Regions from separate parts of the Pseudarthrobacter sp. TE3704 genome, predicted to be linked through region 1. Evidence: riboswitches for the same ligand, from Rfam matches in the RefSeq annotation. Region 1 holds a riboswitch; each other region holds the start of a gene.

The links. A riboswitch is a leader RNA that binds a small molecule or an ion and turns the genes downstream of it on or off. The one in region 1 is predicted to bind S-adenosylmethionine.
Region 2: another riboswitch for S-adenosylmethionine. It lies ahead of ACZ9BC_RS16995 (bifunctional o-acetylhomoserine/o-acetylserine sulfhydrylase); the one in region 1 lies ahead of ACZ9BC_RS19195 (cobalamin-independent methionine synthase II family protein).
Region 3: another riboswitch for S-adenosylmethionine. It lies ahead of ACZ9BC_RS07615 (aminotransferase class V-fold PLP-dependent enzyme); the one in region 1 lies ahead of ACZ9BC_RS19195 (cobalamin-independent methionine synthase II family protein).
Region 4: another riboswitch for S-adenosylmethionine. It lies ahead of ACZ9BC_RS10750 (DUF1737 domain-containing protein); the one in region 1 lies ahead of ACZ9BC_RS19195 (cobalamin-independent methionine synthase II family protein).

The regions. Positions count from the first base shown of each region.
Region 1 covers NZ_JBWCCJ010000008.1:75,682-77,874, reverse strand. Annotated here, with positions in the region: gene ACZ9BC_RS19200 (M14 family zinc carboxypeptidase) at 1-809, opposite strand, end outside; SAM riboswitch class I at 1,036-1,142, shown strand; gene ACZ9BC_RS19195 (cobalamin-independent methionine synthase II family protein) at 1,155-2,193, shown strand, end outside.
Region 2 covers NZ_JBWCCJ010000006.1:171,153-173,345, reverse strand. Annotated here, with positions in the region: gene ACZ9BC_RS17005 (HNH endonuclease signature motif containing protein) at 1-65, opposite strand, end outside; gene ACZ9BC_RS17000 (VOC family protein) at 389-1,027, opposite strand; SAM riboswitch class IV at 1,192-1,307, shown strand; gene ACZ9BC_RS16995 (bifunctional o-acetylhomoserine/o-acetylserine sulfhydrylase) at 1,353-2,193, shown strand, end outside.
Region 3 covers NZ_JBWCCJ010000002.1:778,317-780,509, forward strand. Annotated here, with positions in the region: gene hisN (histidinol-phosphatase) at 1-559, shown strand, start outside; SAM riboswitch class IV at 731-844, shown strand; gene ACZ9BC_RS07615 (aminotransferase class V-fold PLP-dependent enzyme) at 882-2,193, shown strand, end outside.
Region 4 covers NZ_JBWCCJ010000003.1:644,419-646,611, reverse strand. Annotated here, with positions in the region: gene ACZ9BC_RS10760 (O-succinylhomoserine sulfhydrylase) at 1-268, opposite strand, end outside; gene ACZ9BC_RS10755 (rhodanese-like domain-containing protein) at 269-679, opposite strand; gene ACZ9BC_RS10750 (DUF1737 domain-containing protein) at 676-954, opposite strand; SAM riboswitch class IV at 968-1,083, opposite strand; gene opgC (OpgC domain-containing protein) at 1,318-2,193, shown strand, end outside.

The sequences.
Region 1 (2,193 bases):
ATCCCATTGCGGCTGATGGTTTCGGCGCTGCCACCCACATACTTGCCCAAGTGGCCCCAGCCGGTGGAGTCGACGTTGTTGAACACCACGGCGCCCAGCTGCTTGGACTTTTCCACCACTGCAGGATCGGCGTTGGGTGTGGTGGGGTACAGGATGGACCCCGAGACCAGCTTTCCGTCGCGTACGCTGCGTGTGCCCTGATGGTGCAGGTCGATCATGTAGTCCACTGTGTATTTGCGCATCACATTGTTGTGCAGCGCCTGAGTTTCCGGCTGGACCTTGTCCACGTGGTCGCGGTTGAGGTCCACCTCCTCGGCGTTGTATCGGGTCATGTTGCGGTCGCCCTTGGCCAGGTAGTCATCCAGCGGGAAGTTCACATCCCCCATGGCGCCGTCGGCGTTCAGCATGGGAACGATCAGGATGTTCACGCCGGCCAGGATGTCTGCGGACTTGCCCGTTCCGAGGTGCTTGACAAATTCCAGCGCACCTTCGGTGGTGAGCTGCTCATTGCCATGCTGCTGCGTGAGGTACAGGATGGTGGGTTTCGCCGGGTCCGAAATGTACTTGACCAGGTGGATGTCGCGTCCCTTGACGGTCTGCCCGATGACCTCAAGCTCCATGGCGGACTGGCGTGCATCCTGGTCCTTCAGGAAGGAAACCATCTGGTCATAGGTGGCCAGCTTCGAGGTGGTGATTTGGCCGTTACCGTCGTAGTTCGGACCTTCACCCACTGAATGGGCGAGCGGTGCCGGTCCTGCCACAACGGCAAGAGCAAGGGCTCCGGCGGCCAGGGTCCTGAAAGTTGCCACGGTTTTTCTCACGGTGCGTTACCTCTTTCGAGTGCATTAGGTGCGTCCAGCCCGCTAATGTCCCCCATTGCCGGCTGTGACATCAGCCAACCAAGCTGGACAAAAGCTGTCAATGGATATGACCGGTAACAGCACCCAGTTATTACGAATCGAAAGCTGTCAACATGGCGCGACATATAGCGAAGCGGATTTGCCCGCGCCTGTGATGGTGGATTTAAGTGAGAGTGAACCATCCGGAGCGGCCAAGAGACCTGGCTCAATGACGCCGCAGCAACCCGTCAGGGCAGGACACGTCCTGCCTGCAGAAGGTGCTACTGCCAGGACCGATGGAAAGGAAAATCCAGCATGTCCCTAAACACCGACCACATCCGCGTGACCCACGCAGGTTCGTTGCCGCGCACGCCCGAGCTTATCGCCGCAAACGCTGCGCGCGAGGAAAACCCGGCCGACGTGGAGGGATACAACGAACTCCTTACCGCTTCCGTTGTGGACTTGGTCCAGCGTCAGCAAAGCCTGGGCATTGATATCCCGAACGACGGCGAGTACGGCCACGCGATGTCCGCCGCTGTGGACTACGGCGCATGGTGGTCTTACTCCTTTGCCCGGATGGGCGGCCTGGAACTGGACAATGACGCCACATGGGCCGTTGAACCGAAGGAATCCACCCCCGGCAACGTCCAGCTGACGGGATTCATCCACCGCCGCGACCGTGTTCTTTTTGCCGAGGCCTACAACGATCCCACCAGCGGCATCTTCACCGGCGGCGCCAAGCCGTTCCCGAAGGTCACGGGACCGCTGGTGTACACGGGCCAGGACGCGGTGGCCTCGGACATCGCCAACCTCAAGGCCGGCCTTGCCGCAACCGGATTGAAGGAAGGATTCGTGGCGGCGCTCTCCCCCGGCAGCGCATCACGGATCACCAACGAGTACTACGCCACGGAGGAGGAGTACATCTACGCCTGCGCGGACGTCCTCCGCGAGGAGTACAAGGCCATTGTGGACGCCGGCCTCACATTGCAGATCGATGATCCGTCCATTGCGGAAAACTGGGACCAGATCAGCCCGGAACCCACGGTTGAGGACTACCTCAAGTTCACCCGGATCCGGGTGGAGGCGCTGAACTATGCCCTCCGCGGCCTTCCCGAGGAGCAGGTGCGTTTCCACCTCTGCTGGGGTTCCTGGCACGGTCCCCACACCACCGACCTCCCGTTCGCGGACCTGGTGGACACAATGCTGCAGATCAACGCCGGCGGATACTCCTTTGAAGCCGCAAACGTCCGCCACGAACACGAGTGGCGGGTGTGGGAGGACACCAAGCTTCCCGAGGGCAAGGTCATCATCCCGGGCATCGTCTCGCACGCCACCAACGTGGTGGAGCACCCGG
Region 2 (2,193 bases), on a different contig from region 1:
GCACCCAGCTCAGCAAGGGACGCCTCAAGGACCTCCAACGCTTCCAATGCCGCCCTGCCAGCCATACCCAAACTATGACAGTGGGGTCTGACAATCCATGTGGACCACTGGAAGTTCGGCATGAAAAGCCCGGCAGGTACTCCAGCCCAATCTCCGGGCGGGCCAGTAACTGCTCATGTCAGGAACCGGCAACCAGGAACCGGGCACGACAAGAACCGTGCAAACCAGGAACCCGGCAAACCAAGACCGGGCACGCCAGGAAATGGATTCGGCCGCCATCGGCAGGTGACTTCGTTGTCACATGCTGATGGCGGCCGAAGATGGTCGGACAGGGAACCCAGGGGGTGCCCCTGCATGATCCGGCGGCACCGGACCATGCAGCGGGAGGTCAGATAATGACGGCTCCGCTGGCGGTTTCGAATGTGACCGACAGAATGCCCGGCGTCCCGTGCGGCGCCACCCACTCCACGGCCACGTCTTCCAGCGGCTTCTCCACCGGTTCGCCCAGCCACTCGGTGACTCGGGCAGCCGAACCGGCAATGGTGAGGCAGCTCATCTTGACGTTGCTGTCGTAGGCGTTGGACGGGTGCAGGGAGGGGTCTCCCTCCCACTTGAGCATGTACGGAACCTGGGGGTCGGCAATGAGCCCCAGGATGCCGATCTGCTTCCACACCAGTTCACGGCCATCCGGGAATTTCCGGTTGCCGTTCACGGCGGCGCGTCCGAGGCGTTCTTCGAAGGGGGCGAGGTCGTCCACTTCGACGCACCAGCCCATCCATCCGCCGCCGGCCGCCGAGCGGGCACGTACTGCCTGCCCGAAGGGTGCCTTGTCCGATGCAGGGTGGTCCAGGACCTCCACCACCTCGAGGTATTTGTGTCCCGCGAGCGGGATGATCATATTCCGGGTTCCGAACCGGGGGTGTACCCCGCCTTTCACTGCCTCAACGCCGAGGGCAGAGGAAATACGTTCGGTAGTGGCCGCGAGGCCATCGTGTTCACAGGCGTAAGAGACGTGATCCATGCGCATGCCAACATCTTGGCACTTTGTGATCGGGCTCTCAGCTAAGGGTTGCCTTACTGGGATTTTCCGAGGTCAACCCCTTCACGGGTCGACCTCAGACGGCGAAACCGCAGGACCATGTTCGTCACAATGCTGTCCGCTGCATTGGCCATGTTCCTACACTGGGCTCAGGTCATGAGCGCCAGCGCCAAGCCCCGGCTCGCTGGCCGGCAACCCTCCATCCGCGGTGGGGTGCCCCGGGTGAGGACCTGGCTGTCCGGCAACGGCCGGATGGCAAGCGCGGCCCGTGGTGCTCCCAGCCCGCCCCGGGCCCATGTCAAAGGAGCCTTGAATGTCCAACGGATGGTCTTTTGAAACCCGCCAGATCCACGCCGGTCAGGAGCCGGACAGCGCCACCGGAGCCCGGGCGCTGCCCATCTACCAGACCACGTCCTTTGTGTTCCCCAGCGCGGAGAGCGCCGCGAACCGGTTTGCGCTGGCGGAACTGGCGCCTATCTATACGCGCATCGGCAACCCGACCCAAGACGCGGTGGAGCAACGGATTGCCAGCCTCGAAGGCGGCCTGGCAGCTCTGCTGCTCAGCTCCGGACAGGCAGCGGAGACCTTCGCTGTCCTGAACATCGCCGAGGCCGGCGACCATATTGTCGCCAGCCCCAGCCTTTACGGCGGTACCTACAACCTCTTCGCCCACACCCTCAAAAAGTTCGGCATCGCCGTCACCTTCGTTGCCGACCCGGACAACCTGGACCAGTGGCGCGCCGCCGTGCAGCCCAACACCAAGCTCTTCTTTGCCGAGGTGGTCTCCAACCCCCGGCAGGATGTCCTGGACATCGAAGGCGTATCCCAGGCCGCCCACGAGGCAGGCGTACCCCTGATCGTGGACAACACGCTGTCCACGCCGTACCTGATCCGCCCGCTGGAGTGGGGCGCGGACATCGTGGTCCACTCGGCCACGAAGTACCTGGGTGGCCACGGCGCGGCCATCGCCGGCGTCATCGTGGACTCGGGCAAGTTCGACTTCAGCAAGGACCCGGAGAGGTTCCCCGGCTTCAACACCCCGGACCCCACCTACAACGGGCTGGTCTACGGCCGTGACCTCGGGGAGGGCGGCGCTTTGGGCTCCAATCTGTCCTACATCCTTAAGGCACGCGTCCAGCTCCTGCGGGACCTGG
Region 3 (2,193 bases), on a different contig from region 1:
GATCATCGATCCCATCGACGGCACCAAGAATTTTGTCCGCGGCGTGCCCGTGTGGGCCACCCTTATTGCCCTCGTTGATGAGGGCGAGCCGGTAGTCGGCGTGGTCAGTGCCCCGGCACTGGGCAAGCGATGGTGGGCGGCCAAGGGCATGGGCGCCTACATGGGCCGTTCACTTGCCGCGGCCACCCGGCTGCGGGTGTCTGACGTCTCCAGCCTGTCCGACGCGTCACTGTCATATTCCAGCCTCGGCGGATGGAAGGAACGCGGAAACCTTGACGAGTTCCTTGGCCTTACCGAGGACGTCTGGCGGACCCGCGCCTTTGGCGACTTCTGGTCCTACTGCATGGTGGCAGAAGGGTCGGTGGACATCGCCTGCGAACCCGAGCTCAACCTCTACGACATGGCGGCCCTGGTACCGATCGTGGTGGAGGCGGGCGGCCGTTTTACGTCACTGGAGGGCGAGGACGGCCCGTTCGGCGGCAACGCCCTGGCCACCAACTCCATCCTGCACTCCGAGGTGCTGCAGCGGTTGAACCCGGGGCTCGACGACCTTCTCTGACTCCGGCCCCAACCCCACCTGACCGAAGAATCGACGGCGGGCGCCCCCGAAAGGAGGCGTCCGCCGTCGTTTTCTTCGGCTAAAGACGCCTTTCACGCCGGCGCGTAACAAAAGCCTTAACATTTGCGCCGGCTTCAAACCTGGGCGCCCCATGTTCTACGCTCTTAACCAGGTCACGAGTGCCAGCGCAAAACCCCGGTTTGCTGGCCGGCAACCCTCCATTCGCGGTGGGGTGCCCCGGGTGACGACCAGGCCGGTCCGGAGCGGATGCGGCAAGCGCGGATTCCTGTATTGCGGAGTCCTGTTCTGAAGTGAGGTCTCTGTGACAACTGCCACCGTCTCCCCCAACGCCGCCATCACCACCGAAGCTGCGACCGTTTTCGATGCGCGCAAGGCGATCGCCGGCCGCCCCCTCGCCGCCGTCACCGGCGCGGAAATCCAGGCGCCGCTGATCGCCGGCGGGCATGTCCGTTACGCCAACCTCGACTACGGCGCATCTGCCCCCGCCCTCTCGGTGGTGTCCGCCTACCTCAACGAGATCCTGCCGTACTACGCCAGCGTCCACCGCGGCGCCGGGTACGCGTCGCAAATCAGCACCTCCGTGTACGAGAACGCCCGCAGCATCGTCCGCGATTTCGTGGGCGGCCGGGCGGACGATTCCGTTATCTTCACCAGGAACACCACGGACTCCCTCAACCTGCTGGCCGGCTGCCTGCCCGTCGCTGACGGACGCCATGCCGGTGACGTCCTATACCTGGACATCGAGCACCACGCCAACCTGCTGCCCTGGCAGGGAGTACCCCACCGCAGCATCGTTGCCGCCGACACCATCGCGGGAACCATCGAAGCCGTCCGCGCTGAACTCGAGCAGGGCGGCGTGAGCCTGCTGGCAATCACCGGCGCCTCCAACGTCACCGGCGAGATCCTTCCCGTCCGCGCCCTGGCAACGCTCGCCCACCAGCACGGCGCACGGATCGTGGTGGATGCCGCCCAGCTGGCGCCGCACCGCCGCATTGACATCAGCGCGGACGACGTCGACTACGTCGCGTTCTCCGGTCACAAGCTTTACGCGCCCTTCGGCGCCGGCGTCCTGGTGGGACGCCCTGACTGGCTCGACGCCGGTGTTCCACACCTCGCCGGCGGCGGCGCCGTCAAGGAAGCAAGGCTCGACGGCGTCAGCTGGGCAACAGGCCCGGCCCGCCACGAGGGCGGCTCCCCCAACGTCCTGGGCGCGGCCACCCTTGCCCGCGCCACCCAGGTCATCGCCGGGTTGGACCAGGACCGCTGGCACGCGCACGAGTCCGCCATCCGCTCGTTCCTGGTGGAAGGTCTGCAGGACATCGAGGGCGTCACGGTCCACCAGATCTTCAAGGACACCAACGCGGACACGGACACCATTGGCGTGGTCAACTTTTCCGTCGAGGGGTACGACGCAGGGCTCGTTGCCGCGTACCTTTCCGCTGAGCACGGGGTGGGGCTGCGGGACGGGCGCTTCTGCGCACATCCGCTGCTGAAGCGGCTGGGGCTTCCCTCCGGCTCCCTTCGTGCCAGCTTCGGCCTCGGTTCCCGGCTCGAGGATGCCGAACGGCTCCTGGCAGGCATCGCCAAACTTCGCCGCGACGGGCTGGGCTGGG
Region 4 (2,193 bases), on a different contig from region 1:
CCGACGCCGTCGCGAAGCACGCTTCGGTGCCCTCGAGCAGGCGGAGCCGCTCCTGGAATGTGGCCACCGAGGGGTTGCCGTACCGGGAGTAGACGAAGCGCTCGTCCTCACCCGTGAATGCCCGCTCGGCGGCGGCAGCGGATTCGTACACGAAGCCCGAGTTCAGGAACACGGCCTCGCTGGTTTCCTGGAAATTGGTGCGGTCCAGCCCGCCGCGGACTGCCTGGGTGTCAGGGCTCCAGCCGGCGGCGTCGTTATTGAAGGTCACTTAGTTCTTTCCCAGGTTGGTCGGCAGGCCGCGGTTCTTCCAGCCGTTGACGGTGCGTTCGCCGTAGCGGTCCGGCTCACCCTCGAAGCCCTCCAGGACGTTGTACGAGGTGAAACCGGCCTGCGTGGCGGCGATGGCCGCGGAGATGGAGCGCTGGCCGGAGCGGCAGATGAACAGCAGCTCGGTCCCGTTGTCCTCCGGCGCCTGCTGGCTCAGGTCTTTGATGAAATCGGGGTTGGGAATGCCTCCCGGGAACGTCCACTGGATGAACAGGGGATCGTTGTCAGTGGTCTTGGTGTCCGGAATGCCGATGTGGGCCCATTCGCCCTCGGTGCGCACGTCCACCAGGATGGCGCCCTGCTCCAGCTTGGCCCAGGCTTCCTCAGGCGTCAGGTCTCCTGCGTAGCTCATGCGTGGCCCTCGCCGTCGAACTCGAGGTCCTCGGTGCCTGACTCCAGGTTGTCAACAGCAGTGGCGACGGCAGCGTCGGCCGAAGCGATGGCCGCCGGCAGGACCAGGGCCTGGGCAACGATGACGCTGCTGCCGTTGAACGTTGCTGCCGGGCTGCCGTGCAGGACATAGCCCTCGGCCAGCGCGGTTGAGATCCGCTCGCAGAATGCGCGGTCGTCCGGGCCACTGATAAGGCGGTAGGACAGCTTTTCTTCAGGGGCAGGTGCGTCAGACACGACGGATCTCCTTCTCTCACGCTTGCAGCTCGAATCGGTCGACATGCCGAGTATTCACCTGAGGCACCCCGCCGCGAAAGGGAGGGTTGCCGACCGGCCAGTCAGGGCTTGGCGCCGGTACTCATTACTCCCCAAAAACGTAACATCTGGCACGCGGAGCCGCACCGCCGCCGTCGTCATGTTCCGTAACTGAACGGTCCGGCGCGTGGTGGGCGACGCTGCGCACTTAAGCGAGGGAACGTCCGACGGCGGTATCGCCGCAGGTGGGCGGGCGTTCCTTACCGTCCGCCAGGCCTGCGTCCGGATAGAGTTCACGTGGGGCATCGCCCCGTCACCAGGTCATCAGCAGGGGGTCCCATCAGCATGCGTACAGCCGTGCCTCGAGTCCGCGCCGGGTCATCCACCGTGCCCCTCCACCGGAAAACCCTGGCACTCCTCGCCGTGGTGCTGATGGCCCTCATCGCCGTAGTGCTCCCCGCCGGGCCCGCGCAGGCCGCACGGAGCTTTCCGGAAGAGGGGAAGCCGCTGCTGGGCGCAGTCCTTGAATGGGGCGAGGATACCGCCGCCGATTTTGCGGGCCGCTTGGGTGCGTCACCGGCCGTTTTTGGCCATGACATCACCTTTCCCTACCGTCCATCGGAGCAGGACGACATTGAGGGCTTCCTGGAGCAGTCCTCGCTGCAGGGCGCCCACGCGATGCTCACGGTGAAACCGACGGTGCCGCTGGATCAGATTGACGGCGCGGCCGCGAAAGCCTTCGCCGGCGAGGTGCGGGAGCTTGCTTCCACCTTCAAGGGCCAGCTGCTGATCCGGTTTGCCCCGGACATGAACGCAAGCTGGGTTGAGTGGGGCCAGCAGCCCGCTGCCTACCGCGGCGCGTTCCAGGCCGTGACGGCGGCGTTCCGGGAGGCTGACGGCGGCACGGTGATGGTCTGGGAACCGTACCTGGGCACGGACTATCCGTTCGGCCGGAACCGGAACGCGCCTGCGCAGGGAAGTGAAGGGTTCGCGCTGCTTAACACCAACGGTGACGGCCAGTGGGACGGCGGAGACTCAGCCTATGCCCCCTACTATCCCGGGGACGATGCCGTGGATTGGGTGGGCCTGACCGCCTATCACGACGACACAGCCGGCGGTGCGGCGGTCAATACCGTCCCCCGCGCAGGGGAGCTGCAGGAGATGCTGACGGCCTCCGGCGGGGAGAACTTCTACGCCACCTATTCGGAGGGGCGGGACAAG